DNA from 2 places in the Clostridium sp. CM037 genome. Region 2 is predicted to be linked to the other one. Evidence: riboswitches for the same ligand, from Rfam matches in the RefSeq annotation. Region 2 holds a riboswitch; the other holds the start of a gene.
What was found. A riboswitch is a leader RNA that binds a small molecule or an ion and turns the genes downstream of it on or off. The one in region 2 is predicted to bind thiamine pyrophosphate.

Region 1 (16,735 bases), 390 kb from region 2:
TTTCTCTATCTCCCATAGTCATATTTTCCGGCATTTCATAGAAATTGCCCACTGCGAGTTTTCCCTGATCCTCGGAATTCCTAGGAAGCTTAATACCCATAGTTCTATAAACATCCATTATAAAACTTGCACAATCCCTAGAATTGAACATTCCACCCCATCCATATCTTTCTCCTAAAAATTTAAAGGCATTAACTATGATATTTTTTCTGGTATAAGGTAAGTACCCCAATGAGATATCTTCATTTATTGCAATCAGAGCTTTTTTGAATTCTACATTTCCCTTATTATCTCTGGTTGGAAGCTTAACCACATAATTACCTGCGGAATTTTGACCATAAATATCCCCTTCTATTTCCTTAATATCTGCAAGTGGTATTTTAATTCCCATGTCAAATTTCGCTTCTGATAATTGCTCATCTAATGGGTTATAATTTGTAAATACTCTTTTCCCTGTAGTTACTAAGAAATTTTCTGTTTTAAGATAATCAAAAATTTCTTCTTTACTAGATATTGCCACATCTTTTTCGGGTATCCATGCTAAATAATTATACATCTGTGCAAAATACCACTTTTTATCCACACTTGATAGCAGAATTACAATTGGTTCAACAGGATAAACAGCTGTCTCCTGAAATCTGTCAAATTCATAGTTATCTCCAATTTTAAATATTTTATCATAGGTTGGGAATGTCCTCATCACAGTCTTTCTAATGGTTATTGCATATTTAATATCGAATAAGTCCATTAATTTTTCAATATTGCAATTCTTTATTAACTTATTATAATATTCTTGAACTACTAATTTCCCATCCGCATGGAATCTTTCAGATTTTGGCATAGAACTAATAGTATTTATCTTGTTTATTAATTCTTGCATACTAAAGGATTCTTCGTAATTTTCTAAGTCCACAATTGATCCAACAGTTGTTAAACTACTCTTGTTGTATGCTTCAATCTCTTGTACATTCATAATATCTTTATTCATGCCACTCAATTTTGTCCAATAGTTCATGCAAAGCATTTTTTCCTTTAATCCTGGAATATTTGAATAGATTACCTTATCTACCTCGTTTCCAGATAGGTTCTTTTCGAATCCAGTCGGCTTGATAACCATTATAAATCCCCCCCACTATTATTTCTGCTTTATGGAAGAACATAGCTTTTCTGCTGATGACCTTACAGATCTTTTCCCAAGAATATCTGAAACAACAGCTATTCCATCAATATTTGCTATCTTTAATAAATTTACATTTTTTTCATTAATTCCACCAATAGCAACTACAGGGATAGAAATTTTTTCTTTTATTTCTTTTAAACATAATACTGAAACTGCACTTGCATCATCTTTAGTAGTTGTAGGAAACATCGCTCCAACACCCACATAATCTGCTCCTTGTTTTTCTGCCCTTTGTGCTTCCTTAAGTGTTGCAGTAGAAACCCCTAGTATCTTATTATCTCCTATTATACTTCTCGCAATAGTCGCTGGCATATCACTTTGACCTATGTGTACCCCCGCTGCATCTACGGCCTGTGCAATATCAATTCTATCGTTTATTATTAGAGGAATCTTATATTTATCTGTAATAATTTTTATTTTCACTGCAATATTATAAAACTCTAAAGTACTTAATCTCTTTTCTCTAAGCTGGACTAATGTAACCCCGCCTTTTATTGCTTCCTCCACTGCTGCAAATATATCTAAATCCACTAATACATCTCTATCTGTAACGAGATAAAGGCTATAATTCACATTATTCTTCATTTATTTTGCTCCTTTCCATTATTAGAGCTTCAGATAAATTGTAAATAGCATCTAGCATTTTCACTTTAAAAGTTCCTGATCCTTCGCTATGTTTATCTAAGCTTTCATAAGCTGTTTCTCCTGCAATACCCATTGACACAATTCCTGCGAGTCCTGCTATTAAATTATTATCTCCAGCGCCTAGATAACAACCAATAACTGAAGTACACATACATCCTGTACCTGTAACCCTAGACATTATTTTATGACCGTTTGATGCGGTGTAAAGAGTCTTACCATCCGATATAATGTCTACCGCACCTGTTAAAACTACCACCGTATTAAATTTAACAGCAAAATTCCTTGCCATTTCTTTCTCTCTTGTAAATTCATTACTATCTACAGAAAAACTCTCACTAGCATCTACACCTCTTGTTATAGTTTTAATACCATAAATTGTTTTTATTTCAGATAAATTCCCTCTAATAACTGCTAATTTCACTTCATTTATAATTCTTTTGCAAGTTTCTGTTCTATAAGTTGTTGCACCTACTCCGACAGGATCTAAGATAACAGGTATGTTTAAGTCATTTGCCATCTTTCCTGCCTCAATCATAGCCTCTATAATTACACTATTTAATGTTCCTATATTTATAACAAGTGAAGATGCAAGTGATACCATCTCGCGAACTTCATGAATATCCTCCGCCATAACCGGTGACCCACCTATTGCTAGTGTAATATTGGCACAATCATTAACGGTTACATGATTTGTTATTTGGTGCACCAATGGGTTTTTTTCTCTTAAATTGTTTAGTAATTTAATTATTTTCTTATTAATTTCCATTTACATCATCCTCCAACTTATTGTTTATATAAATCCTGTAATAAGCATAACGGGCATTGTAGCTCCAAGTAATAAATCACGTTTTATAAATTAATATCTACTGCTATAAATATGATACATACTAATACATTATTGACTCCCCTTAAACTTTGTGTTATTAAGTTTACAGAACTCGCTGCTAAAAACCCAGTTTTTCACTATCCTTAATCATTTGCCATCCCTGCTTTTTTATATAATTCATAGAAATGATTTGTAGGTCCCACCCCATGCCCAATATCTAAAGAATGCTTTATAGCAGTTGTTATATACTGCTTTGAATTTTTTATTGAATCTTTCATGCTATAGCCAAGCGCCAAATTTGCAGCTATGGCTGAAGACAAAGTACATCCAGTTCCATGAGTATTTTTTGTATTTATTCTCTCAGACGTAAAATGTATAATTTCACTTCCATCATAAAACACATCTAGAGCTTCCCCCTGCATATGTCCTCCCTTTAAAAGCACATTTTTGCATCCTAGCTTGTACATTTCTTTTGCTGCACTTTCCATATCTACTACTGTTTCAATCCTCGTAATATCTGAATTTACTTCTTTTAAAATTTCTTCAGCCTCTGGAACATTAGGTGTAATAATTGACGCTAGTGGAATTAATTTTTTAACCAAAGCCGTCTTTGACTCTGGCTTTAACAGTGAATAACCGCTTTTTGAGATCATTACGGGATCGAGTATTACGTTTTTAGGCTTGTATTGTTTTAATTTCTCACTTATCACATCAATAGTTGAGATCACAGAAACCATACCAATTTTAACCGCATCTACAACTATGTCTGTAAAAATAGCATCAATTTGTGCCTTGATGATTTCTTCGCCCAAGTCTTGCACTGCAAAAACCCCCATAGTATTTTGTGCTGTTACCGCTGTAATTACACTCATCCCGTATACGCCACTCGCACTTAAGCTTTTTAAATCTGCCTGTACACCTGCTCCTCCTGAGCTGTCAGAACCTGCTATAGTTAAAACTTTTTTCATATCAATTCCCTCCTAAAATAATTATCTTTTAAATGTTGAATCATCACCTGCGGCGCTATTCATCCATTTTATTTATAAAACAAAAAACACAAACCCATAGGATTCGTGTTTAAATCATCTTGATATATAAAAATATATACATATATAATACACCAATAAACAACTTCCTACGCTGGCATTATCCAGATCAGGTTATAGGGTCAAAGAATTAAAGTTCTTTCTCTCAGTTGGCCTATCCAACTCCCCTGTGTTAGGTTATTCTTTTATATTTCATATGTTAATAATAGCATAACAAATTATTATTAACAATTAATATTTCGTTACTACTATTCAAGTTTTATGCCTGATCTTTTAACAGCTATATGCCATCCATGAAGTAATTCTTTTCTTTTTTCTTCTGTCATACTAGGTTTGAAACTTCTTGATATCGCCCAATGCTTTGCTACTTCATCTTTGCTCTTCCAATATCCTACTGCTAGCCCTGCAAGATAAGCCGCACCGAGTGCTGTAGTTTCAGTAACCTCTGGTCTGTCTACTTGAACGTTTAAAATATCAGATTGAAACTGCATTAAAAAATTGTTATTGCAAGCTCCTCCATCTACCTTAAGTTCTGTAAGTATAATTCCAGAATCTTCTTGCATTGCTTTTAAAACATCATGTGTTTGGTAAGCAAGTGCTTCGAGAGTTGCTCTTATTAAATGTTCTTTCTTTGCTCCTCTTGTAAGACCTACAATTGTTCCTCTTGCATAAGGATCCCAATATGGTGCTCCAAGTCCAACAAAAGCCGGAACTACATATACTCCATTTGTATCTTCTACCGCATTAGCATATTCTTCGCAATCAGCAGCATTGTCAATCATGCGTAGCTCATCTCTTAACCATTGTATAGCTGCTCCAGCTATAAATACACTACCCTCAAGAGCATACTCTACTTTTCCATCTATTCCCCAAGCAATCGTTGTAAGTAATCCCTGTTTAGATTGAATTGCTTTGTCTCCTGTATTCATAAGCATGAAGCAGCCTGTCCCATATGTGTTTTTAGCTGTTCCTGGTGAATAGCAAGTTTGTCCAAATAATGCCGCTTGTTGGTCTCCAGCCGCTCCAGCAATTGGAATTTCCCCTCCAAACAATGAAATATCGGTGTTGCCATATACACAACTTGAAGGTTTTACTTCTGGAAGCATTGATTTTGGTATGTTCAATGTTTCTAAAATTTCGTCATCCCATGTAAGTTCATGAATATTAAATAGCATTGTTCTTGAAGCATTAGAATAGTCTGTTACATATGTTTTTCCTTTTGTTAAATTCCAAATTAACCAAGTATCTATATTGCCAAACAATAAATTTCCTGCTTCAGCTTCTGCTCTAGCGCCTTCTACATTGTCCAATATCCATTTTATTTTTGTTCCAGAAAAATAAGCGTCTAAAATCAATCCAGTTTTAGCTCTAACAATTTTATCAAATCCTTTTTGTGTTAATTCATCACAAGTCTCTGCAGTTCTTCTACATTGCCATACAATTGCATTGTATACCGGAACTCCCGTTCGTCTATCCCAAACTACAGTAGTTTCTCTTTGATTTGTAATACCTATTGCTGCTATATCAGACGCCGTAGCATTAACTTCAGCCATCGCTTCTGTTGCAACGCTAATTTGACTTGACCATATCTCCATTGGGTCATGTTCTACCCACCCTCCTTTTGGGAAAATCTGAGTAAATTCTTTTTGAGCGGACGTTACAATAAGTCCCTTTTCATTGAATAGTATACACCTTGAACTGGTTGTACCTTGATCAAGTGCCATTATATATTTAGCCATTTTAGCAAAACTCCTTTTTGAAATTAGTCTTATTGAATCGTTTACACATTAATAAAGAAAAAAATACGTTAAAATATCATTATATTTAGTATAACTGATTATTATATTTATTGCAATATAACTTATAAACTTCACAATATAGATTTATTTTTTAAATATCACATCGCCGCTGCTACGATATATAATAAAACATTAAAATTTTTACAATCTTAAAATTTTCAAGTAAAAATTCTCAATATTTTCATCTATATTTTAAGATAAAACGGGTAAACTATATACTGTACTTGATAACAGTGTAATTTTTATATTAGAAGGGAGAGATACTTATGAATAACAATTTAGAAGAAACAAAAAAATTAAATAAACAATCAGCAGCTAATGGAGGTTCAAGTTCTTACTCAAATGCCGGTATGTCTAGTAGCACTAGTGATTCTACTCTACAAGAAACAATTCAATTGAATAATGAATCAGCTTCAAATAAAGGTACTAGTGGTGTTTCAACTTCTGCTATGTCAAATATGTCTAGCAGCACTAGTGACTCTACTTTAGCAGAAACAAAACAATTAAATAGTCAATCAAGTGCTGGTATGTCTAATATGAGTAGTAGCAATAGTGATGCTGCTTTAGAAGAGACAAAAAAGCTAAATAATCAATCCTATGCAAATAAAGGTACTAGTTCAAAATAAACTTTTATTTATATGTTCTTTAGATTCCATTTAATAATTTTTCGATGATATGATACTTTTTAAAGGAAGCCATTTAATTAAATGGCTTCCTTTCAGACCGTTGACAAACATAAAATGTAAAACACTCTAATTTAAAATTGGAGTGTTTTTTTCATATTCAAAAAGGATTTTAGGACATCAATGTCGAATATATATAGTATACAAACTTTATAATTCGGAGGGCATTATTATGATTAATGAAAAGAACTTCACACAACAAAAACTAGAAATGGTGTATTTAGAAGATTTAGTTCCTAAAGACCATATTCTGAGAAATATAGATAAATACATGGATTTCTCTTTTATAAGAGAACTGACTAAAAAATATTACTGCTTAGATAATGGAAGACCTGGCGTAGATCCTATTATACTTTTTAAAATGCTGTTTATTGGGTACTTATTTGGAATAAAATCTGAACGACAACTTGTAAAGGACATTGAAGTAAATGTGGCTTATAGATGGTTTCTAGGACTAAGTCTTACTGATCCTATTCCAGATCATTCAACAATTAGCCAAAATAGACGTAGACGGTTTAAAGGTACAGATGTGTTTCAAAAAATATTTGACAAAGTAGTATTTAAGGCTATAAATCTTAAGATGGTAACCGGTAAAATACTTTACACAGATTCTACACACCTAAAAGCAAATGCTAATAAGCGAAAGCTTGTGAAAATTGAAGTTGAAAAAACGCCGAAAGAATATATAGCTGAACTTAATAAAGCAGTAGAAGAAGATAGAATAAACCATGGTAAAAAACCTTTAAAAGAAAAAGAACCTGTTACCAAAATAAAAGAAACTAAAGTTAGCACAACCGACCCTGACAGTGGATATATGATGAGAGATGGCAAGCCGGAAGGCTTCTCATATTTAGATCACAGAACTGTCGATAGCAGACATAATATAATTACTGATGTGTATGTTACTCCTGGAAACATAAATGATGTTGATCCTTATATCGATAGATTAGATGTGCAAATAAAAAAGTTTAATTTTAATACAAAATATGTTGGTGCAGATGCTGGTTATGCTACAAATCTTATATGTAAAAAACTATATGAGAGGGAATTAAAATCTGTAATGGGATACCGTAGGTCTCCACATACAAAAGGAATGTACACAAAAAATAAATTCCAATATGTTAAAGAGCAGGACATTTACGTATGCCCTGACTTAAGGGCTTTACATTATAAAACAACAACAAGAGAAGGATATAAAGAATATGTTGGTAATGCAAAATATTGCGACATATGTCCAAACAGAGCTCAATGCTTTTCTGCAAAAAGCAAGTTTAAAACTATTAGAAGACATGTTTGGGAAACGTATAAAGAAGATGTTGTAAAGTTCACCAGAACAGATAAAGGCAGAAATATATATAGAAGAAGAAAAGAAACTATAGAGCGAAGCTTCGCAGATTCAAAACAACTGCATGGGCTTCGCTATTGCCATATGCGTGGATTAGAAAATGTGCAAGAGCAGTGTCTGCTTACAGCAGCAGTGCAGAATATGAAAAAGATAGCTAGCCTGCTATCTTTACTGTTTTTTGATTTTCTAACTAAGAAGATAGTTGTTATTTTAAATTTATCCATAACTCAAAATGCTATCGCATAATTGCATGTAAAAAGCCCAGTATAATAAAAAAATTATACTGGGTTTGTAAACAACCTGAAAGGAAGCCATTTAATTAAATGGCTTCCTTTAATATTTATTTTATTGTTATAATAACCTATTCTTCTATATAAGTAATATTACCATCAAAAATGTAATTCAAAGAAGTTTTTGTACCTTCTAGTGCATACATCATTTTTTCAATTACCACTTGTTCTTCTTTGCTAGTTGTTATAGAAAGTTTATCTACTTCATTAACTTCAGACTTTAGTTCAAATTCATATATAAAATCGTTTATTAGTCTTATCCACTCAGATATGTCATTAGAACCTATATTTTCTCTCTTTCCGAAATCTTTTAATGTTCTATCTAATTGTTTTTTTGAATATCTCAATATATTTGCCATTCTTTAGCCTCCTAATTTTACTCACAATAATAAGTATCTATTTGCTTATTTTCTTTTTCTTACCTCATCATCAAAACATTTTAAATTTTATCCATAATAGATAAAAGGATGAACTTTTCATGTTCATCCTTTTATTATTATATAATTACTATTTTATTATTTAGCTTCAGTTTCAGCAACAACTGCTTCAGCTGTAACTTCTTCAGTCACTTCTTCTTTCATTTGTGCTATAGCTGCGTAAATTTGATTTTCATCATCAGTAACTTTTATTTGCTTATTTAAATCAAAGTCCTTTATTGTAATTGTATCTCCAAGTATTTTTTGTGATATATCAATACTTATTCCATCAGGTAATATACCCATGCTTCCAATAACATCTATCTCAGCTTTATAAACCTTCAACTCAAGTAGATTGGCTGCTACATTCTCTTCTCCCTTGAAAGAAATAGGTAATTGCATTTTTATTTCACGATCTTTAGAAACAAGTTGTACGTCTATATGATTAATTTTTGCTGTTACAGGATGTCTTTGAATTTCTTTTATAAATCCAAATTTTTTATCTTCTCCGTATTTGATCCATATTTTAGCATTAGAACCATGTTTTTTAAGAATCTTTATTAATTCTACGTCTTGAACCTTTATAGAAGTTGCTTCCTTAACGCCATCGCCATACATTACACCTGCAATAAAACCTTCTTCTACAAATCTTTTATTTGTTGGAATTCTTTCAAATGCATCTAAAATCATTTCTTCCATAATAATTCGCTCCTCTTGGCTTATAAAGCCTTTCTGTTTATTATTTTATGTACATATGTTACCACTAATAATTTTCACTAAAATTTGTGTTGAACTTTAAAATGATATGATTTTTTTAACTACAAGTATCTGAAAATTCAATGTATATAATTACAAACATTAAAAGACAACATGAATTACCCTGCTGTCTTTCATGTTTTCATAAATATATTTTCCACGTTATATCCATTATTTATACAAATAAATAAAAAAATCAGCATCACTACCTAAAAGATAACATTAGTATTTAAATATAACTATATTATAGCACATTATTGCACATGTTTGCAAACAGAAATTGTAAGGCGTGTTGACTATTTCTGTAACCTACTATTATTACGCAATATGTCATTAATTTTTTTAAAAATGAATATTAATAAATTGTTTTAAGAATGATATAATTAAATAAGCTACAATCTTCTTCTTCTAATCTACAATATTACAATTATATAATACTACATTGATCTTATAACAAGCGGCTAAATATTGACTGGAGGAATTGCATTGATTAAATATAAAAAGATACCATATATACAGCTTGTCCCTATTATTATAATTGCCCTTCTACTTTATAGAATAGTAAACAACGTTGAAAATATAGGTTCAATATTAAATAATTTTTTTTCTTTACTTACTTATTTTATTTGGGGTTTCGTCATAGCTTATTTACTTAACCCACTTATGGTGTTTATTGAAAAGAGAACAAAAATGAAAAGGATTTATAGTATATGCATAATTTACACATTATTTATAGGCATAATAATTTTTATAATCACTTTAGTTACTCCTAATATTATTAAAAGCTCCGTTGATTTATTTAATAATATCCCTCACTTTGCAAATAAAGCGTATAAATGGTCTACCAATTTTTTATCTAAAAATGAACTACTAAACAAATTTGATGCTACTTCTTACTTAGATAGTTACCTTAGTTCTTTTAATAAGGATGTATCTGCATATTTTAGCCCCGGTTTTCAACTTATAATTGATTACCTAATGGGTTTGGGTTCTTTTTTTATGAAATTAATGTCTGGAATCGTAATTTCAATTTACTTCTTGATGGATAAAGAATCTATTATTTTCAATCTTAAAAAATTTGTTTTTTCTGTTTTAAATGAAACAGTTGCTATTAAAATAATTGATTTTTTTAAGATAGTTAATACTACTTTTAAGAAATATTTTGTTGGGAAAATGATTGACTCTATTATTTTTGGTATTATTACTTTTATAGGATTTACGATATTAAAAATACCTTACGCTTTACCTTTTAGTTTAGTAATAGGTGTAACAAATATGATCCCTTATTTTGGAAATATTATAGGGATGGTTCCCGCTGTTATAATAACAATATTCTTTAGCCCAATGAAATGTGTTCAGTTGGTACTATTTATTACAACCTTAAGTAATATTGATGGTTGGTTCATATCTCCAAAGATTATTGGAGATAAGGTTGGGATTAGTCCACTACTTATAATACTAGGAATTGTTCTTGGGGGAGGTTTTTTTGGTGTTTTAGGAATGTTACTTGGAGTTCCCACTATAGCCTTAATAAAGACCCTACTAGAAAATTTTATGAATAAACAAATTAATGATAAACAAATTGAAGAAAAATTAATTAAATAACTTATTGTTCACATGAATTATTTTTTAATTTTGAGTCGAATATAAAAGAAAGTGCCAATGATGCTAAAGCAATTATGATAAATATTATAAATACTTCATGAAGCCCTGAATTTAAAGCTTGCTTTATCTGGTGCAAACTTACTCCACTACTCAAAGTTGCCTTGGAATACAAATTGTTAGGTTCTATTCCCTTTCTTCCTATATTATTGAAGTATTTAATTATATTCATATTTAATATAATTCCAAAAACACTTACTCCTATAGTTTGACCTAGTGTACGCACCAGTGAATTCGCTGCTGTAGCTGCTCCTCTTTTGTTATATCCCACTGACTCTTGTACCATTATTGTTAATGTAGTAAAAGCTCCTCCAAATCCAAATCCCATAATGAACCCATAAACTATAACTGATACTAATAGAGATCCACTACTTAAAGTAGACAAAAATACGCAACTAATAAGCAAAATTAAAGTAGATATACCAATTACTATTCTTCCACCATATTTAGGGATAGCTTTAGACAAAGCAAACGAAGATAAGAACCAAGCAATAGACATAGGTGCCATAGACACTCCAGCAACTGTAGGACTTAATCCTAAAATATTTTGCATATATATAGGTAAATAAACCTCTATTCCTATTAAAATCGCTGCGGCTAAAAATGTTATTACATTTACAATAGTGCTAGTTTTTGTAAATATTTCAAAAGGTATAATGGGCTCATCCGCTCTTTTTTCCACATAATAAAACACAATCAATACTGCAATTGTAACTACTAAAGCTATTATAATATTATTTCTTCCACCGGTTAAGCTACCCAGTAAAAACGTTATAATTGCAATGGAAAATAATAAAGTGCCTACATAATCTATCTTATGTTTCTTTTTCTCAAAAGTTTCAATTAGTTTTTTTTGTAAAAGCACTATAGATATTATTCCAAAAGGTAGGTTTATAAAGAAAATCCAACGCCATGAGAAATTGTCTATTAAAAATCCCCCTAAAAAAGGACCAGCTAAACTTGCTATTCCCCATACTGTACTTAACCACCCCTGAATCTTTGGCCTTTCTTCAACAGTAAAAATGTCACCCAATATAGTATACGTAACTGTAAATATTGCTCCTGCTCCCAGTCCTTGAACTGCACGAAACGCTATAAGCTGATACATGTTTTGTGAAAACCCACAAAGACAGCTCCCAACTAAAAAAATTATTATTCCAATAGAAAGAATGTTTTTTCTTCCATACAAATCAGCTAATTTACCGTATATTGGCGTAGAAATGGCTGTTGTCAGTAAATAAGCAGAAAAAACCCAACTTATAAGTTCAAACCCATTTAAATCTTTAACTATGGTTGGTATCGCAGTCGTCACAACTGTTCCCTCTACAGCTGCAAGGAACATTGACACCATTAATGCAATGACTATACTTCTTTTTTTTGATTTCATCCTTTGTGACACTTCCTTTAATATGATAATTATCATCTATATTTCACCTAAAGTACAAATAAACGACAAATATCATTTTACCATTAATTATAAATATTTGTACAGTAAATTAAAAACTGCCAATTAGTAAACTCATCTCCTGCGGAGCTGCATAGTTCATCCTTATCCCTCCATTATTTTTTACAAGAAAAATGAGAACCAGATTAAACTCTGATTCCCATTTTTTAATATTCCTATGCTATGTCTGCTTAAGTGATTCATAACAAATTGAAATTTTGCTCTTCTGCTTATAAGGACACATTTATAAAAATATCACCAATTTCTCTTTCAATTCCATAATTTTCAAGCAAAAGCTCACAAACTTTTTTTAAATCTCGATTGCACCGCTCGTTTGACCACATCAAAAAAACTTAACGAATGAACCATATGATTTGGCTCAACATATTTTCGAACAGCACGAAGTACTTTTTTTGGTTCTTTAGAAGAAAAAGTATAGGTACCATTTTTCTTCGTTTGGATTGCATATCGTGGAATCCACTTTCCTTTTAGCATTACGGACGCAATGACATTGTCAACCTCTTCCCAAGGAATTTGAATATATTTACGAGAATCACGAGAATTGTAAAACTCAAAACCTTTGTCGCCGATCATTATTTCCCCATAATCTGTAAAACCCGTAAAAGCTGTTGCATCAATTACTATATCCACATTTGTATTGAGTGATTGAACCATACGATCTACCTCTTTTCTATTATATGTTTTTTATTTGTTTCTATTAATTATCGTACTACTGTTTTTCTCACTTTAATTTAACAAAAGCCCAGGCTAAAAAGCCCAGGCTGAGTAAAAAATATTACATTAAACCGATTAAATGGAAAACAATACCAACTACGAACAGCCCAAGAATAATGATAATTGGAGATACTTTCTTCTTAAGCAACCACATACAAAATAATGTCAATGCTAATCCTGCAAGTCCAGGAATCAATGAATCCAAGTTATTTTGCAATGTTGTAACCTTAGTAGCAGTTAATGACAAGCCACTTGATTGTTGCAACAGAGCTTCTTTAATACCGTTCGCTCCAGCAGGAATTTTGCTCCAATCAATGTATGCACCGTTAGCTAACTTAACGGTTGATACTGTCGGTGTAAATACAACAGATACCCATCGGTTAACTAATGATCCCAAAATGAACATACCAAGGATAGATGCTCCTTTTGTAATATCTTGTAGTAAACCACCTGATAAATCATCGGTAATATTAGAGCCTGTTTTGTAACCAAACTCTTGTGTATACCAAGTAAATGCCATACGGATGATATTCCAACCGAAGAAAAAGATAATTGGTCCAAGGATATTACCACCCATAGCAAGAGAAGCAGCTAATGCCCCTAAAATTGGCCTAACAGTAAACCAGAAAACTGGATCTCCTATTCCCGCTAAAGGTCCCATCATACCAACTTTAACACCTTGAATAGTTACGTCATCGATTGGTGCACCACTTGCACGTTCTTCTTCTAAGGCTAATGTTACACCAATAATTGGTGACGCTACATATGGGTGAGTGTTAAAAAACTCCAGGTGACGTTTCAATGCAGCTGCACGCTCTTCTTTAGTCTTATATAATTTTTTAATTGCGGGCATCAATGCATATGCCCAACCACCATTTTGCATTCTTTCATAGTTCCAAGAACCTTGAATGAAAGTTGAACGCCACCAAACAGAAATACGATCTCTTTTTGTTAATTTTATTTTATTTGCCATTTTTATATTCCCTCCCTTCTTAGTAAGTGTCAATAATATCGCCTAATGGATCACCGGTATTTGAGCTACCACCATTACCTGAGCCACCTTGTTTAGTAAGTGCTAAGTAAATAAGAGCTATAGATAAACCGATTGCACCTAATCCGATAAGTGTAATTTGTGAAATAGTTGCTAACACAAAACCAATTGCAAAGAATGGCCATACTTCTTTTGTAGCCATCATGTTGATTACCATTGCATAACCGACAGCTACGACCATTCCACCACCGATTGCTAAACCAGCTGTTAACCATATAGGCATAGCTTCAAGTGCTGTACGAATCGGACCAGCACCAATTGCTAAAATCAAGGCTGCTGGAATTGCAATACGTACACCCTGCATGCAAATAGAAATAATATGCCACATTTCAACTTTTCTGATATTTCCTTGTTCAGCAGCAGCATCCATGAAATGTACAAATAATGTAGCAATAGTACGACAAATAATTGTTAATAATAGCCCTGCAACTGCTAGTGGAACAGCAATAGCGTAAGCTGAAGGCACTCCTGCTGTGCCTTGTCCACCAAGAACTAGGATGATTGCAGATGCAACAGAAGCAAGTGCTGTATCGGGTGCTACGGCAGCACCGATATTTGCCCAACCTAAAGCAATCATTTGAAGAGTACCACCTAATATTAGGCATGGTATTAGGTTACCTGTAACTAAACCGATTAACGTACAAGCAATTACTGGTTGGTGGAATTGAAATTGATCCAAGATACCTTCCATACCAGCTATAAATGCTACGATAATGACTAATATGATTTGGACAACATTTAGATCCATAATTATTTATCCTCCTTTTTTATCTAAATAGTTAGATTATTTTGGTTTATTTAATTCTCCTTGTGCTTTTTTAAGTATTTCGTCCATTTTTCCTTTTGAATCATTTGGAACTTTACGAACATCAAAATCCAATCCAGCTTGTTTAAGCTTATTGAAGGTATCAATATCTTCTTGATTGAAAGCAAGAACTTTGTTTGGTTGAACTTTACCCGGAGAGTGAGCCATAGAGCCAACATTGATTGTCTTCAAAGGTACTCCACCTTCTACCACTCTAAGTACATCTTCTGGATTTTCAAAAAGAAGCAATGCGCGTTGTCCGCCAAACTGTTGATCATTTTTTGCAAGTTTAATCATTTGATTAATTGGAACAACATGAGCTTTAACACCCGGAGGAGCCGCCTGTTGGATCAATTTCGTACGAAGCCCATCTTTGGCTACTGCATCTGATACGACAATAATTCGTGTAGGGTTCACAGTTTTTGTCCAAGCAGTTGCTACTTGTCCATGAAGTAAACGAGAATCAATACGAGCTAAAACATATTCGAATGATCCAGGTGCACCTGCATTAGATTGTTGAGCCGAAGCCTCTGAATATTTACCATTATCTTCCAGTTCTAATTCTTCAGGCTTAACTTTAACTCCTTCTTTAGCTGACTTTAAGATATGAGCCGCAATTTCCTGTGCGGATTCCATTGAAAAACGTGAAGCAAAAGCTTCAATTACCATTGGTAGATTCATACCAGCTACGATTGCCCATTTAACTTTGTGTTCTTCAAATAGACTATTCGCTTGGTTGAATGGTGTACCGCCCCAAAGATCAACTAAGAATAAAACCTCATCTTGGTTGTCAAAGGATGCGATTGCGTCTTTCATTTTTGCTTTAACATCATCAGGGCCTTCACTAGGCATCAACGTAACAGCTTGTACGTTCTCCTGTTCTCCGAAAATCATCGCACCAGATTGCAATATGCCTTTAGCAAATTCTCCGTGACTAGCAAGAATAATTCCTACCATCTTTATACCTCCTATTTTTTATTTATTACAGTAAAATCTATAAAAAAGTTTTGAAAAACCTGTAACCAAAATTAATGATTATGATACATTTCAATTAATAACAAAAACTAATAATAAAAGGTTTATAACACTATACACTAATACTATGGTACTTTGGCAGAAGTTAATATGGTGAATTTTATAGTTTTGACATTAAATCTACTTTTGAATCTGAATAAATTTTTCTTATTTCTAGTTCAATGTCTTTTTCATTTAATTTTTTGAAAGCTTCAATATCTGTATCATCTACTGATACTACACTAGTTATTTGTTTCTTTCCTTCTTTAAATGACATACCACCAATATTTACACTCTTTATGGCTACTCCACCTCCAACCATTCTTACAACATCAGTTGGATTAGTGAATAGAAATAGCACTCTATCATCTTGGTATTTTGGATTATTATAAACTCTTATTGCCTCATCAATTCCTACAACACTTGATTTAATTCCTGGAGGTGCAACTTGCTCCAAAAGTGTCTTTCTAATTGAGTCCTTTGTTACATCATCATTACATACAATTATTCTTTGACATTTTGTGTCTTTTGACCAAATTGTTGCTACTTGACCATGAATTAATCTGTCATCAATTCTTGCTAATGCAATTATCATTTTATAATTCCTCCTCGTTACTATTTTTTTCATTCTCAATACTATTTTTTAAAGTCTCTTTTAACGATTTTATTCCAAGATGTCCAGTACTTATTGCTATCTGCGCAAGTTCATCTACATTTTAATTTTCTCTAGCTGAAAATATCTCAAGTAGCATAGGCATATTCATTCCAGCTATTATATCCATTTATTCACTCTTTACTGCTATCCTGCTAGCCGCATCGAAGGGGCTTCCACCAAATAAATCCACCATAAAAAGCACTCCATCTTCGCACTGCAAAGATTCCAATGTATCCTCATATTTTTTCATTAAATCATCTGCACCCTCACCTGGTAAGAATGTTATCGTGGCAACGTTTTCTTGATGTCCCAAAATCATTTCTGAAGATTTTAGTATTTACTCTGAAAATTTACCATGTATTCCTAATACTATAACTATTATT
Region 2 (16,735 bases):
TTATCGGAGAGTCCATGGGACGAAAACTTCGTTGAAAAAGCCCTAAAAAAACGTGTTATTATGAGAATATGGGAGATGTCTAAAACAACTGGCAGTCCTATTTATATTGTAATAGATGACACAATTTCAGAGAAGACTGTGCCCTCGTCAAAGGCTAAGAAACCTACTGAAAAATGTGGATTCCACCATTCTCATTTAAAAGGTAAAACAGTTTATGGTCATCAATTAGTTACAGTTATGTTATTGTGCGATACTCTTGTGCTGCCATATACTATGGCGATATACAACAAAGAAAATATGAGTAAAATCCAAATGGCAATTGAGTTTATAAACTCCTTACCACAACCAGTAAATAAAGGCTATGTTTTATGTGATAGTTGGTATAGTAATAAAAAATTGTTCGCTGTTTCTAAAGAGGCAGGCTACGCCTATATTGGTGGTCTAAGAACAAATAGAGTAGTATATCCAAAAGGTCGTGAAAAACTTGGAATTAAGCTTAATCATATGTGCGAGATATTAACTAAGGATGATGTCGACCTAGTCAAAGTTGGCAATAATGAATATTATGTCTACACATATAGAGGCAAGCTTAATGACGCAAAGGATTCTTTGATAGCCCTTTGTTGGCCTAAAGAAGCTCTTTTCAAGCCTGGTTGTTTAAGAGCATTCATAAGTCTAGATACCACTATTACAACTGAAGAACTTCTAAATCACTATAAACATAGATGGCCAATTGAAACTTTTTTCAGAGAAACTAAAAAACATCTTGGTTTAAATCATTATCAAGTAAGAAGTGATCGTAGTATTAACAGATACTTCTTGTTACTAATGATTACCTACGTATACTGTGAATTAGAGATAAGCAATGGTACGTTGAATTTCAACGCTGGAATTAAAAGTGCAAGGAACCAATCTAAAAAGGAACGAGTATCTTGGATTTTTAATCAAGCTGACTTAGGAATTCCTCTTGAAGCTATTTTTAAAACATTAAAGATAGCTTAGAATAGTTGGTATTAATTTTAAATGGAATAAATTTCTAACTAATTCGCTCATTTATAGAATTAGCTATTTTAGGTGTCTGCAGGTGCCTTTGATATAAATAATGCAATTAATGTAATTATTAATTGTAGTAAACAATTAAAATTATTATAATAATGGGCAAGGGGATTAAAAAATGGAAATGACTTTAAAATTACCGAATAATTATGTTGAGGTTGACAAAGATGAGATGGAATATGTTGATGGTGGAGGATATGCTACATTTAAAATTGGCTCTGGTAGTTTGATAATTCGAGCCTTAGCAGCAGTTGGCACTTCATTGAAATATGGAAGAGCAGTAGCTGTCTTAGCTGGTTTGGGAGTAACTATCGCAACTGCAGTTGAATTAGGAACAGCTGGAATGGGTACATTGATTGCAGGCGCATTTATATTAACTTGGGGTGAAATTGTACCAACACTAGCATCATTTGCGGTAGGTGCCGGTATTAATTCACTTAAGGGAAAGACCTTTACAACAGGTAATATTCCGTTAGTTTCAAGCCGAACAATTAATATTTAATATATTTAAATTATATATATCATAAAGAATGGTTGGAACTGTTGATTATTTATGGTTTCAACCATTTTTGTAAAATATATTACAGGGGGGATGGGTATGAAACTAGATAAAGAATATTATGTGATAGTGTCTATAATAGTATTTGTATGTGGTCTTATTATTAGTACTTATAATTTATATAATTTTACTGGATTTTTAATAATATTGCTACCGAGTACTATATTTAATGTTAGTTGGCATTGGTATCATAATGATAAAGGAGAATGATGTAGAACACTTAGGGAGCAGTTGTGATTTAAAGTGTATATGCTTTTATGTTAAGAGGTGGTCTGCTTTATGAGAAAAAGATAATCAGGCTAATAACTAAAGGTGGTTGCCAAGGATGTAGGTGATTAACATCTTGATTTAAGAGAGAAATAATGTCTCTCATCTGAATGCCCAAATTAAGTAACTTTAACTCAAATTTTTAGACAAATGGAGCTAATTTGATTTGTGACTAAATAGTAACTATAGTTAATAGATTTCAATTTTAGTATTATTTAATTTTTTGGGGGGGGAATCAATTAATTACATAAATAATAATATATTTCATAGAAAATTCAGATTCACTAAAATAATAATTAATGTTATTATACTAATAATCTTAATGAAGGGTGCGTATAAAACCAATTTATATAACATAGTTTTAGGTAAAGTGAATTTAAAAAATGATTACATGTTGAATAGAATGGTAATGTATTTTATTGTGGGAATTTCAATCTACTTTGTTTCAATTTTCATGCATGAATTAGGTCATTATTTAATGAGTAAATTAGTATGTATAAAGTTGAAATTATTTGTTGTAGGGCCAATCATATATATGAATGATAAAAAAAGTCTCTTGTCATATACAAACCAATATATAAAGATATTATAGGGGGGACCGATATTTACATTTGTAATTATTCTCATTTCATCCCTGTTTATAATAGAAAATAAATTTACTGTGATTTGTATGATTTTATTAATTGTAAATTGGTCAATTTTTATAACTATATTTTATAGCAGCATTAGTGTATATGGTGACTATTGTTTAATTGATTTACTCAAAAGAAAGCCTGAGTTTGTTATATTAATGTTTTCTATTCAATTCTCATCTGAATATCCAATTAATAATTTTATAGTTGAAGAATCTGAGCTGTTTGTGGACAAAATTTTGTCCAAGTGTGAATATAATAATATGGTCGTAGCACTAATAAACAGAATTATTGATCAAAAGATAATAAATGGAGAGAAGAGAATTTAAGTATTCAGTGTATTAAATTTAAAGAATGGATTTTTAATTATTACTTTAAGTCTTCAAAAGGAAATATAATGTTTGATGCTAAAATTATAAAAGTTGCTTATAAATTCCTTCTGCATGAATACTCTTTAACAAAATATGAACTTAAATTAGATAATTATAAAAGTTTTGATAAGTTTTTAACCTTAAATAATTATAATACATTTAAATATTTTGCCATGATAAACGAAAGTTTAAGAGGATTATTTAGTGACGGTACTGGTTTTGATAAAAAATACAAAGAATATATTTGTGATGCGGGACAAATACTTTCAAAATGTAGTAACTATAAAAATTTGTTAGAAGATATTATGAAGAAATTAGGAGGCTGTGAGAAAAGTCTGTAAAATACAGCTTTCTATGCTAAAAATAATAGCTCCTAAATGAAACAAATTTTTTTTGTTTTACTTTGGTCATACGGATATCTCGCTTGATTGTTGCCAAAGAAGAAACTTTATATTTCATTGATAGCTAATTATAAAAAGTGTGATTTATTTTATTTAGATAAATCTTTAGCAAAGAGAATTTTTGTTAGAGACGCTTTGTATGCATCTCTTGGATATATATTAGTTCTTATATCTGCATTTGGATTTTTTGGAATAGGTACTTTGCTTGAATCTGCGGTTATATTGATTGGAATTTTATTACTATATCCAACAATATGTACTGATAGAAAAATAGGACTTAGATATACAAAAGTTAAAGATATTTTAGGTGAAAATTTTTATTTGTATTTTAATTGTAAAGAAAAGAATTTGTAGCAAGGTGAAGAATGCGACTACGACTCCTGCAGTTTGTGTATAAATCGGATTTTCTGAATTATAATCATCACCATAGAAGGAACTGTTTTCAGTGACTTCTATGGTGATTTTCAGTTACATCCTATGGGGTTTGGACAGTCGCCTGAAAAAAGGGAATGAAGCTGAGTTAAGTAAAGGGATAACAACCTCCGGTTAGTATAGAATAATAAAGTATAAAAGGGGAACATATGAGTTTAGTGTTTATATATATCATTATAAGTTTTTTATTAGCGAACATAATTCACGAGCTAATTCATTTTTGGGCTTTAAAATTAATAGAATTGGATATATGTCTTGATGCTTATTCAATTAAAGTTTATAAAAATGAAGGTAAATATAATATAAAAATAGATATTAAGTTGAAAGAATACATGCCTGGTTTTGTTTTACCTGAAATAAGTATGGTTAGAAATGAAACTGATTTTAAAATTAAAAAAATAAAATTATTTATTTAGCTTTAGCTGGTTCTTTTGGAAGTTTACTATTAACAAAAAAAGAATGATGGAGATTGCTAAGGGTTAACAGACCCTATGGCTAGATAGTGGATGGAGAGTGTGTGATGAAAATTACAACGAAAGACAGAATGGTTTCATTTATAAAAGTATTTTTGATATTTTTTGTGATTAATTTTATTGGTCAATATTTTTTTAAACATTCAATTATGGATTTATACACAATAATCTAGCCGGAGCAGGACTAGTTGTCGCATGCTCATATGGTCAAGTATGGGTAATTGCTTCTATAATGAAAGTTACTTTTGCTGCTGCAGTGAATAGCTTGGGAATTGCAGGAGTTGCAACTATAGTTGGAGGTACATTTGGAGTTTCAAAGGGTTAGTTGCGCTTGCGCTAAGTAAAGTTTTTTAAGGAGGATTTATGACTAAGAAAATGAAACTTGTAAGCTACATCGTAATGCAGTCTTTCATATTATTAGCTGCATTTTTAATTATACTTTTATCATTAAAGTATAATTTATCAATGATGATACCATTGATAATGATTATGATTGCACAAATACCAGTTTTTATATTTATATTTAGTAAAAATACGAAATGAAAATAGAGGGACTGTCTTGTAAATGATCTTTAAAGCATTTACGAAGGCAGTTCCTTTTTTTATATTTATTAATTTATTCATTTAATAAAATATAATTAGTGGTAATATTGTAAGCGTAAAAGAATTGACGGCTAGATAGTAAAATTATACTTTGCTAAAATTATTGATATAAAATTATAAGGAGGTCTATAATGGCAAAGAAATTTACCAATATGCACTGGGTAGAAATTATAAATAAATTTTCTACTTATAAATGGAAAGGTAATTGATTTCTGTAAAGAAAATAATATAACTAAAAATCAATTATACTATTATAAAAAGTAGCAAACAGAAGTTATCCACTGGGTTACCAATTTCTATAATGGGGTCGGTGCGTCCAGCATAGCCGTAAACCTAAGAAACCCAAATATTGTATAAATGGTATGATTTCTAATGTGAATTTAAAATCTACATTAGAGAAGGGGTATCGTAAAATGCACAAAAGAATTAGGATGATAATAAAAAATATACAAAATTTGTACAACTCAGATACAATAAAAAGAATGGCTGAAAACATCTTTTCACCAAAAAGAAAGGTAAACTTAGTGCCGAAAACTTTTTAAATCTATGTACATTTAAGGGTGAAGATTTATGTTCAGTTGCTTTAACATGATTAGATGCAAGAGAATTAAATTTCACCAGATATTTCAAGGGAGACTGAATTCTATTTAGGTTTATGGCTATGACCGAATACCTGCACCATTGTAAAAACTGGAACGTAGTGAATAGTTTTTGCTTACTTTTAGGTGCTGTGCTACTGGTATGGCGGTTAATGCAGGAAAGAAATATTTTGATGTTGGTGTAAATGTTGGGGGAGTTTCTTGGAGTATGAATCTTAACATAGGATAGTAAAACATCTTTTCAATGTTAAGATTCACAGCAGACTAAAAGCCATTTATTACGTATGTTTTTACATTCATTCCTCTATTTTAAACTATTTGGAATATAGTGTATATAGTATTATACTAATGCTAAAAATACATTAGAGGAGGGAATAAAAAATGGCATTTTTACAAGTGAACTTTGCTTCAAAAGCCTTAAAAAGAGATGTTACTTTTAATGCTCTTATACCAATTGATACAATGGAAATACCGGAACAAGAAATAATCAAGAAAAAACCAATGAAAGCACTTTATCTCTTGCATGGATTAACTGGAAATTACACTGATTGGATTTGTAATAGTAAAATTGAGGAACTATCTTTAAGGCACAATATTGCAGTATTTATGCCTTCTGGAGAAAATAATTTTTATTTAGACGATGTTGATAAAGGTGAATTGTTTGGGGAATTCGTTGGAAATGATTTAGTGGAATTTACACGCATGATATTTCCGTTATCAAGGAAAAGAGAAGATACATTTATAGGTGGATTATCTATGGGTGGATATGGAGCAATTCGAAATGGATTAAAATATTCTGACAATTTTAGCCGTATCATTGCATTATCTTCTGCTATAGTTACATACAATATTGCTGGAGCTTCTAGTGATTTTAAGGACGAAGTTCGTGACTATAAATTTTATACTAGAGTATTTGGTGATCTGAATCAACTTTTGGATAGTGATAAAGATCCAGAGGCACTTATTATTAAGTTGAAGAAGAAAAATGCTCTAATTCCTAAAATATATATGGCGTGCGGTACAAACGATTTTTTGTTAGATGTAAATCATAAATACCGTGATTTTTTAATTTCAGAAAATATAGATGTAACATATGTAGAAAGTCCCGGTAGCCATACGTGGGATTTTTGGAATGAATATATTGAAAAAGGAATCAGATGGGCAGTTAAAAATAAGTAAATAAATTGTTGTATTGCTTTTTACTATCAGGAGTGGTACGGTTAGATTGATTTTAAATTAACAAAGTTATCGTTCTGAATGCACGAGGGTTCGTCCCGAATGAGAAGGCGAGAGAATAGTTGGAATGCTCCAAAGAACATATCTTTATTGGTTGTACCTTTGGTTTCGACGTACTATCCTTGTGCCTTTTCGGGTGCAGGGGTTTTTTTTATTGTTTAAAAGAAAGGAGGTTGCCAATGGAAACAAGAATTGCTCTAATTGGAATTATCGTTGAAAACACAGATGCTGCTCCAAAGCTTAACTCTATTCTCCACGAATATAGAGAATACATAGTAGGAAGAATGGGAGTACCCTATCTGAAACGCCATATTTCGGTAATAAGTATCGTTGTTGATGCGCCGAATGATGTTATCAGCGCCCTGTCGGGTAAGCTTGGAATGCTACCAAATGTAAACACCAAAACGATTTATTCCAAGGCGCCACCTATAGCAAAGTAGTAAACGAATGATTAAATCAAGGTCTATAAGAGTTTGACCATTTATAAATAATAAATATTAAAAAGGGGTTTATGCTATGTATGATAATAAGTCTAAAAATGCAACTGAGTTTATTGATGACGGTGAAATTTTATCTACCATTTCTTATGCTCGAGAAAATAAAAGAAATCGTGAGCTAATTGATAGCCTGATAGAACGTGCAAAAGACTGTAAGGGTCTAACACATAGGGAGGCTGCAGTACTTCTCGAATGTGATTTGGAAGATGAAAAAGAAAAAATGTTTAAACTGGCAAAAGAGATTAAGCAGAAGTTTTATGGCAATCGTATTGTTATTTTTGCTCCACTATATCTTTCGAACTATTGCGTAAATGGTTGTGTGTATTGTCCATATCACGCTAAAAATAAAACAATATCCCGTAAAAAACTTACGCAAGAAGAAATAGCGCAAGAGGTTATAGCACTTCAGGATATGGGACACAAGCGATTGGCCTTAGAATCAGGAGAAGACCCGGTGAACAATCCAATTGAATATATCCTTGAAAGTATAAAGACCATTTATAGTATTAAGCATAAAAATGGAGATATCCGACGTGTAAATGTCAATATTGCTGCAACTACAGTGGAAGAATATACGAAACTTAAGGATGCGGGCATCGGTACCTACATACTTTTCCAGGAAACATATAACAAAAAAAGTTATGAAGAGTTGCACCCAACAGGACCAAAACATAACTATGCATATCATACTGAAGCCATGGATCGTGCCATGGAGGGCGGTATTGATGATGTTGGAATCGGAGTTTTATTCGGTTTAAATATGTACCGTTATGACTTTGTTGGACTACTCATGCATGCAGAGCATTTAGAGGCATCTATGGGTGTGGGTCCACATACAATTAGTGTTCCACGCATTTGCCCTGCTGATGATATTGACCCAAATGCGTTTTCAAATTCAATCTCAGATGAGATGTTCGAAAAAATTGTGGCTATTATTCGTATCGCTGTTCCATACACTGGCATGATTGTTTCCACCCGTGAATCGAAAATAACTCGTGAGCGTGTTCTGGAACTGGGAATATCTCAGGTAAGCGGAGGCTCATGCACCAGTGTTGGCGGATATTCGCAGAATGAAACGGAAGAAGATAACTCGAAGCAATTTGAAGTAACCGATACCCGAAAATTGGATGAGATCGTAAACTGGCTTTTGGAGTTTGGGTATATTCCAAGCTTTTGCACCGCCTGTTACAGAGAAGGACGCACAGGTGACCGTTTTATGAGCCTTGTAAAGTCAGGTCAAATTGGAAACTGCTGTCAGCCCAATGCACTAATGACACTTAAAGAATATTTAGAGGATTATGCTTCACTTGATACCAAGAAAAAGGGCGAAATGGTAATTGAAAATGAGATTCCTAATATACAAAATGAAAAGGTTCGTGCAATTGCAATAGAGCATTTAAAAGAGCTTAAGGAAGGAAAGCGAGATTTCCGTTTCTAATATTACAAAAAAAGATATAGCAAAGTTTTGCTATATCTTTTTTAATGTTATGGGTCTATACAGGTATTTCTATTAGTACGTCTGAACCATCAGTATAAGAATTCATATATATCATTTTATATACTATAGGGTTATAGTACTAAACAATTATAGGGATTTTGTAAGGATTTGAAATGAAAAAGAAAACGACTTTATTGAAATATCTATTATAATGCAAATAATTATATTATAATAGATATTAACAAAGATTAAATATTAAAAGGTTTTAAATATTAATAATATGTTGAGAGGGGATATTTATGTATGATGTAATTATTATAGGAGCAGGAGTAGTAGGAGCAGCTATAGCAAGGGAACTTTCAAAATATAATCTAAAAATAGGGGTTTTAGAAAAAGAAGATGATGTTGCAACTAAAGCATCAAAAGCAAATAGTGGCATAGTTCATGGTGGATATGCTGCAAAGCACGGTACATTAAAAGGACAATTATGCGGAAAAGGAAACAAAATGTATAGAAGTCTTGAGGAAGAATTAAATTTTGGATACAGACAAACAGGAGCTTTAGTGATTGGATTTAATGAAGGTGACGAGAAAAAAATTACTGAGCTTTATGAAAATGGTCTAAAATTAGGCTGCAATGATTTAGAGGTGATAAGAGGAGAGAGACTAAAAGAAATAGAGCCACACTTAAATAGTGAAGTAAATGTAGCACTTTATGCTAAAAGTGTAGGGGTAGCGTCTCCTTATGAATTTACAATTGCATTAGTAGAAAATGCTATAACTAATGGGGTAGAACTTAAGCTTGAAAATGAAGTAATATCTATAGAAAAATTAGAAGATAAGTTTATTGTGCATACTAACAAGGAGGATATTAAAGCAAGATATATTATAAATGCTGCGGGGATGCATAGTGATAATATAGCTAACATGGTAGGAATCGATGATTTTAAAATAACACCAAAGAGAGGCCAATATATTTTAATGGGAAAAGATCAAGGTCATCTTGTAAATACTGTTATTTTTCAAGTGCCTACAGATAAAGGAAAAGGGATATTAGTAACTACAACTTATCATGGCAATTTTATGATAGGACCTAATGCGGAAGAAGTGAGTAATGGAGATGATGTTTCAACTACCGCTGAAACATTAAAAGATGTTATTGTGGCGGCTAGAAAGTCCATACCTGATTTTAATGTGCGAGGCGCATTAACTACTTTTTCAGGGATAAGAGCTAGTAGCAATACGGGGGATTTTATCATTGAGGAAAGCAGAGTTAAAAGTTTTATTAATGTGGCTGGGATAGATTCTCCAGGGCTTACATCATCGCCAGCAATTGCTGAGAGGGTGGTAGAAATACTTAAGAATTCAGGAATGAATCTTGTGAAGAATAATAATTTTAATCCTTATAGAAAAGGAATAATAGTAAAAAAGGATAATAGTTTTGATGGAAAAGTTAATCATGAAGACAAAGTAAAAAATATAATATGCAGATGTGAGCAGGTTACAGAGGCAGAGATTATCGATGCGCTTCATAGAAATATACCAATTAACTCTATAGATGCGATTAAAAGACGTACAAGAGCAGGAATGGGAACTTGCCAAGGAAATTTTTGTAGATCTAGAGTTAAGGCTATAATTGCAAGAGAACTGAATATTTGCGAAGATAAAGTGAGTGTGCGAGGCAAAAGTGATTCTAAACCACCTGTTAGAGCGGAAATAAATTTGATTAGGAAATTTAGACCTTAGCAAAGTATGATAAAGTAACAAACTACAACCTTAAATATTATTATTTACAATTATCAATTGATATGCTAAAATTACTGATTATATCAAGACTTTGATTCTATTTATATGATTTATGGAGGTTAGCAACTGTTTAAAAAAAGCCTACTTTTCAGTAGACTTTAATAACAACTCTATTGCTTTATCAAGTAGTTTCGACATTGGGATACTTGTCTCTTTGGAATATGTTTTCAATTGTTTATAGAGTTCTGTTTTAATTGCGTTACCTAATGGTGTTCTTGTTTTTAAATCGGTTCTTGCCATTTTATCACCTCATTAAATATATTATAATATATTTGAATACTGATTGCAACTGATATCAGCATGCGATATAATATTATTAGAAAGTGAGGTGAGAAAAATGATAACATCAATGAAAGTTAGATTAGAGCCAAACAACAAGCAAAATTCTAAATTGTTACAATGTTCGGGTACTGCAAGGTTCATATATAATTGGACACTTGCAAAACAAGAAGAAAACTATAAGAATGGTGGCAAATTTATTTCTGATAATGATTTAAGAAAGGAAATAACTCAATTAAAAAAAACAGAACAATACCAATGGCTAAATTCCATTAGTAACAATGTAGCTAAACAAGCAGTTAAAGATGGTTGTGAAGCATATAAGAAGTTCTTTAAGAAATTAGCTGATAAGCCAAAATTCAAGAGCCGAAGGAAGTCAAAGCCTTCTTTTTATCATGACAATGTAAAAATTAAGTTTAGTTCAACTCATGTTCAATTAGAAAAGCTAGGCAAAGTTCAGTTGTCAGAGTATAATAGAATCCCCACTGGTGTTAAATACAGCAGTCCAAGGGTTAGTTTCAATGGTATTCATTGGTATATTTCAGTAGGTATAGAATCAAGTCAAGTACCAGTAGAGTTAACTGGCGAGAGTATAGGGATAGATTTAGGAATTAAAGATTTAGCTATATGCTCAAATAAAGAAGAACCATATAAAAATATTAATAAGAGTCAAAAAGTTAAGAAATTAGAAAAGAAATTGCGTAGATTGCAACGTAAGGTATCTAAAAAATACCTATTAAATAAAAAAGGAGGAAGTTACGTTAAAACAAGCAATATTATAAAACTTGAAAAGAACATTATAAAGTTACACAAGAGTCTTGATAATATTAGAACTGATTATAGACACAAAATAACTACAGAGATAGTGAAAACCAAACCGTCAAGAGTAGTTATGGAAACATTAAATGTAAAAGGAATGATGAAAAATAGACATTTATCAAAAGCAATTGCAAAACAAGGATTCTTTGAATTTAAAACCATGATGAAATATAAATGTGAAAAATATGGAATTGAATTCGTAGAAGCAGAGAAATGGTTTCCATCATCCAAAACTTGTAGTGTGTGTGGTCATATAAAGCCAAAACTATCACTATCAGAAAGAGATTTTATATGTGAATGTTGTGGGTCTATAATAGATAGAGATAAAAACGCAAGTTATAATTTATCGAGATATAAGGTAGCATAGGTCACTTAAACGAATTATGCTATTGTGTACCCTAAGTTATTAGGGGAATTTAAGCCTTTGGAGTGTTATATCAAACGAAAGTAGTATCCTTTGGGATTACAAAATCGGACACAATGAATGAGGAAGTAAACTTAAAGGTGTTTTTGTAACTTTTTATAAGTTTTGCGTAACGGAGCTCAATGACAAAAGGACAAATTGAAGCGAAATTAAGCGAAGCAATTAGTAAATTTGAGATTGAACACATGGGTAGAGGTCCAGAAAAAATTCGGACAATCATATTTCAAGATTTAATATTAGTAAGACTTAAAGGATTTTTAAGTAAATCAGAAAAAAGCTTGGCTCAAAGCAAGGAAGGCGTCGATTTAATTAAAAGACTGAATATTGCTTTGTTTGAGAATGCAAGAGAAAATTTGGAAGAAACTATAAAATCTATAATTGATGTTAATATAGTAAGTACTTATTCTGATGTGAGTACCAAAACAGGTGAAAAAATTATAGCTATAATTGTAGACCAAGATATTGAAGAACGATTAATAAAATAATTATGGAAGACGCATTGAAGGGTCAATGACCAGTCAAGGGGTAAGCCAATAACAATAACTCTGAGTGAGGAGTTTTTGTCATTGGCTTTTTTATTGATTTTAATTTTAGAGAAGTATTATAAAAGACGAAGGGAATGATAATATGAAATTTAAGCAAAGGTGGATATATGTGATTTTGGGAATTATAATTATGATGTGCTTAGGCACTGTATACTCATGGAGTGTTTTTAGGATTCCAATTGAAAAGGCTTTTAATATAGGATCTACTCAAAGTGGCTTCCCTTACATGGTTTCTTTAGCAGCTTATTCATTTTTTATGTTTATAACTGGAAAATATTTAGAAAAATACAGTCCAAGAATGATTATTTCTATGGGCGCACTTCTTGTAGCATTAGGATGGATATTATCTGCATATGCACCAAATATATATATTTTAACTGTAACATATGGGGTAATAATTGGCGCTGGCGTAGGTATAGCATATGGAGCTCCGATGACGGTAGTAGCAAAATGGTTTCCAGAAAAAAAAGGCTTAGTAGTAGGTATTGTATTAATAGGATTTGGTTTGTCACCACTTATAACAGCTCCACTTGCAAGAAATTTAATAGAAAGTTATGGAATAACAAAAGCTTTCCTTATATTAGGTGTATCTTTTGGGGTAATAATACCTTTGCTTTCGTATCCATTTAGATATCCGTCTGAGGTGGAAAGTAAAAGTCTTGAAACAACTTCAAGCACAAAAATTCATATGAATGGTACGAATACTGCTAAAATGATTAAATCAAAAAACTTTAAAGGGCTATATGTAAATTTTATGATTGGATCAATGATTGGACTAATGTTAATTGGAATGACAAGTAATGTTGGTGTAGAACTAATAAAGCTATCCCCCAAAACAGTAGCTTTATTAATGATCGTATTTGCGGTTTTTAATGGAATAGGTAGACCTATATTTGGATTGATTACGGATAAGTACTCGTCTAAAAATGCCATGCTAATTTCTTACGCACTAATTATTATTGCAGCATTATTAATGCTAGTGGCAAATGAAGGTAGTTTAGCATTATTTAGTATAGCGTTTTCGATATTTTGGTTTAATCTTGGAGGATGGTTAGCTATAGCGCCTACTTCAACTCTTGATATGTATGGAACGAAACATTATAGTGAGAATTATGGTGTTGTGTTTACGGCATATGGTATAGGAGCCATTATCGGGGTGTTGGCTTCGGGACTTCTAATGGATATCCTTGCGAATTATAATTATATCTTTTATTTTATAATTGGTTTATGTATTATGGGTATTCTTTCATCTCAAAGAATGATTAAAACATAATCTAACACAATTGCTGAGTTTAGTGGGCTAGAGTTAAGGAATGAGTGATAGTAATTTCAAAGTTATTATATTTAATGCTACGTAATATTATATTACGTAGCATTAAATATAATACAGTAAACTTCATGATGAACAGAATAATGTATTAGTATAATTTTTGGTTGAAGAAAAACCTGAAGTAGGTAGTAGATATATTTTGAGGTTAATTTAGAACTTTGGTTATAGCTAACTTTGATAATCGTTTTAAAGGTAAGAGTCCAATAATTACACAGGTGATAATGGTTTCCACACTTAGGTATGAACCGTTATATAAAAGGGAGTATAAATAAACAGAGGTTCCTTTTGGGGCATAGCTTCCGAAGAACACTACCCCAGATATAAAATGGCATGTAAATCTAGCTAGCATTGCTACGACTACGCCAATAAGTATGACCTTAGTATTACGTGATCTAAAGTAACCAACTATTCCAATGGCCATAAAAGGAAGCGGATAATCAAATAGTACTTGCACTGGATGGAGTGCGAAGGGTGCTACTAAAAAATTAATAATTCCAAATAAAAAACCTGTTAAAAACCCAACTTCAGGACCATAAAATAAGGATATAAGTATGATTGGAACCATGCTTCCAGCAGTAATGCTACCACCTTGTGGTAATTTTATAATTGTAATAAACTGCAATACAGTAGATAATGCAAGAGATATACCAACTAAAGTTATCATCTGCGTAGTAAATTTAATTTTCCTAACTTTCAAAACTGCATAGATTAATAACAAAACCCCTAATAGTGCAAAAAGAGCAATGGGGGTTTTTGTAATTTCAGTGATTCTTTCGTTAAAAGTCATTTTTATAGCCTCCATGTATTGTGCTACAGAGGTATTATGGTAAAAACAAAAAAACTATATTCACAAAAGGAATATAGTTAATGTACTTATACATCATAACCGCTTTCCTCCGCTGGTATTATCCAGATCAGGTATAAGGGTCAATGAATTAAATATTCATATCTCAGCCATTAGGCACCCCTAGCACATATTATTATTATTACTATAATATAATTATATAGAAGTATATTATATTTTACAACCTGTTTTAGATATTTATGAATTAAAAGAAAATAATAAAATAAAGAAAATACCGGAAAAGATTGATTTTATAATCTGGATGGTATAAAGTTAATAAATGTAAGGTGATCAATTTAGCATTAGGGTTACAAAATACTCAGGGAATTTATTATTAAGGGGTTTTATATTAGATGATGAAGATTAAAAAATAATATGTGTTTCCGAAAAAATACATACAAGGAGGTTATTATGAGAAAAAAAATATTTTTAATATTTACACTCATTATTTTAATGTCTCTTTCGGGGTGTTCAAGATCGAAGACTGCTACAATAAAAAAAACTGCGCCAGTTAAACCAGCAACTGCAGTTGAACCCATTAAACCGGCTGAACCCGCTCAAACCTCTTCGATACCCGCTTTTGATAAGACTGCTGTTATGAAGGCTTCAGGAAAGAGTGTTCCAGTTTTAATGTACCATTCAATTGACTACGAAAAAGATAATCCTATTCGTCTTCCTGTTAAAAGATTTGACGAGCAACTAAAATATTTAAAAGATAATGGTTATTATACTATTACACTTACTGATTTATATGATTATCTTATTAAGGATATACCAATACCTGAAAAATCTGTAGTTCTTACTTTTGATGATGGGTATGAAGATAATTATACGGAGATGTTCCCTGTTTTGAAAAAATATAATTTTAAAGCAACAATTTTTGTTATTACTGGTAGTATTGATAAAAGTCCTAACTATATGACTTCGAAACAGCTTATAGAGATGGAAAAATATGGAGTGGACATAGGGAGTCATACCGTAAAGCATGAAAATTTAAAAGAGATGCCTAAGGATAAGCAACTAGAAACTTTAGTTAAATCTAAAAACGATTTGGAAAAAATATTAAATAAACAAATAAAATTCTTTTCCTACCCATATGGTGGATACAGCAAAGCTTCAATTGAGGCTGTACGAGAAGCAGGGTATACAATGGCTTTTAGCACTGACGGCAGATGGTCTTCCAAAGAGGATGGTATACTTTCCTTACATAGAGTATATATAAGTTCATTCCATGACATGGAAGAATTTAAGAAACGTATTTCTAATACAGATTAAATTTTAATAAAGTTCAATATTAAGAGTTGGGTCCCTAAGTTACTAGGGGCCCAACTTTTATATGTATTATTCTAGGTACACCAAATTGTAAGGTGTCTCCTGATAAACATAATAATTTAACCAGTTTAAAAAAAGCAAACTTGAGTGACCTCTCCATTTCACGATAGGTATTTTTAATGGATCGTCTTTTGGATAATAATTTTCTGGGACATTTATATTTAATCCGTTTGCTATATCCCTGTCATATTCATTTTTTAATGTTAATGGATCATACTCTGAATGTCCGGTTATAAAAATTTGGCGTCCCTTTTTTGCTGATACAATGTAAATTCCTGATTTCTCAGATTCTGATAAAATTTCAAGCTCATCTATTTTATCAATATCAACTTTTCTTATTTCAGTATGTCTTGAATGTGGAACATAAAATTCATCGTCAAATCCACTAAAAAGTTTAACGTTTTGCTTTGTTATTTTATGTTTAAACACTCCAAATACTTTACTATCAAGTTTATGTTTTTGCACTCCGTAATGATAATGAAGCCCTGCTTGAGCACCCCAACAAATATGCAAGGTAGAGTATACATTGTGAACACTCCATTCCATAATTTTTTTAAGCTCCTCCCAGTAATCCACTTCTTCAAAGGGAATACTTTCAATTGGCGCTCCAGTTATTATCATTCCATCAAATCTAGAATTCTTTATTTCTTCAAAAGTATTATAAAATTTAATTAAATGTTCCTTCGATATATTTTTACATGCATGGCTTGCAGGGTGAAGAAGAACTATATCAATCTGTAGTGGAGAGTTCCCAAGAAGTCTTAAAATTTGTGTTTCAGTATCGATTTTTGTT

Region 1: another riboswitch for thiamine pyrophosphate. It lies ahead of thiD (bifunctional hydroxymethylpyrimidine kinase/phosphomethylpyrimidine kinase); the one in region 2 lies ahead of thiT (energy-coupled thiamine transporter ThiT).

What each region holds. Positions count from the first base shown of each region.
Region 1 covers NZ_CM143650.1:3,282,219-3,298,953, forward strand. The annotation lists gene ACWJKP_RS15785 (C40 family peptidase) at 1-1,117, opposite strand, end outside; gene thiE (thiamine phosphate synthase) at 1,136-1,765, opposite strand; gene thiM (hydroxyethylthiazole kinase) at 1,755-2,591, opposite strand; gene thiD (bifunctional hydroxymethylpyrimidine kinase/phosphomethylpyrimidine kinase) at 2,795-3,619, opposite strand; TPP riboswitch at 3,766-3,876, opposite strand; gene glpK (glycerol kinase GlpK) at 3,946-5,436, opposite strand; gene ACWJKP_RS15810 (hypothetical protein) at 5,763-6,122, shown strand; gene ACWJKP_RS15815 (IS1182 family transposase) at 6,352-7,770, shown strand; gene ACWJKP_RS15820 (hypothetical protein) at 7,886-8,173, opposite strand; gene ACWJKP_RS15825 (50S ribosomal protein L25) at 8,330-8,929, opposite strand; gene ACWJKP_RS15830 (AI-2E family transporter) at 9,473-10,591, shown strand; gene ACWJKP_RS15835 (MDR family MFS transporter) at 10,593-12,035, opposite strand; gene ACWJKP_RS15840 (DUF956 family protein) at 12,390-12,767, opposite strand; gene ACWJKP_RS15845 (PTS system mannose/fructose/sorbose family transporter subunit IID) at 12,889-13,800, opposite strand; gene ACWJKP_RS15850 (PTS mannose/fructose/sorbose transporter subunit IIC) at 13,820-14,626, opposite strand; gene ACWJKP_RS15855 (mannose/fructose/sorbose PTS transporter subunit IIA) at 14,663-15,640, opposite strand; gene ACWJKP_RS15860 (mannose/fructose/sorbose PTS transporter subunit IIB) at 15,819-16,292, opposite strand; gene ACWJKP_RS15865 (PTS sugar transporter subunit IIA domain-containing protein) at 16,480-16,689, opposite strand.
Region 2 covers NZ_CM143650.1:3,672,119-3,688,853, reverse strand. The annotation lists gene ACWJKP_RS17625 (IS701 family transposase) at 1-1,002, shown strand, start outside; gene ACWJKP_RS17620 (hypothetical protein) at 1,175-1,558, shown strand; gene ACWJKP_RS17615 (hypothetical protein) at 1,655-1,825, shown strand; gene ACWJKP_RS17610 (hypothetical protein) at 2,553-2,843, shown strand; gene ACWJKP_RS17605 (hypothetical protein) at 2,912-3,226, shown strand; gene ACWJKP_RS17600 (hypothetical protein) at 3,314-3,640, shown strand; gene ACWJKP_RS17595 (hypothetical protein) at 3,868-4,134, shown strand; gene ACWJKP_RS17590 (hypothetical protein) at 4,239-4,364, shown strand; gene ACWJKP_RS17585 (hypothetical protein) at 4,555-4,734, shown strand; gene ACWJKP_RS17580 (alpha/beta hydrolase) at 5,775-6,572, shown strand; gene ACWJKP_RS17575 (TM1266 family iron-only hydrogenase system putative regulator) at 6,809-7,069, shown strand; gene hydG ([FeFe] hydrogenase H-cluster radical SAM maturase HydG) at 7,146-8,564, shown strand; gene ACWJKP_RS17565 (NAD(P)/FAD-dependent oxidoreductase) at 8,864-10,309, shown strand; gene ACWJKP_RS17560 (ribbon-helix-helix domain-containing protein) at 10,451-10,609, opposite strand; gene ACWJKP_RS17555 (RNA-guided endonuclease InsQ/TnpB family protein) at 10,707-11,834, shown strand; gene ACWJKP_RS17550 (Na-translocating system protein MpsC family protein) at 12,014-12,376, shown strand; gene ACWJKP_RS17545 (L-lactate MFS transporter) at 12,519-13,709, shown strand; gene thiT (energy-coupled thiamine transporter ThiT) at 13,912-14,553, opposite strand; TPP riboswitch at 14,641-14,745, opposite strand; gene ACWJKP_RS17535 (polysaccharide deacetylase family protein) at 15,022-15,885, shown strand; gene metA (homoserine O-acetyltransferase MetA) at 15,952-16,735, opposite strand, start outside.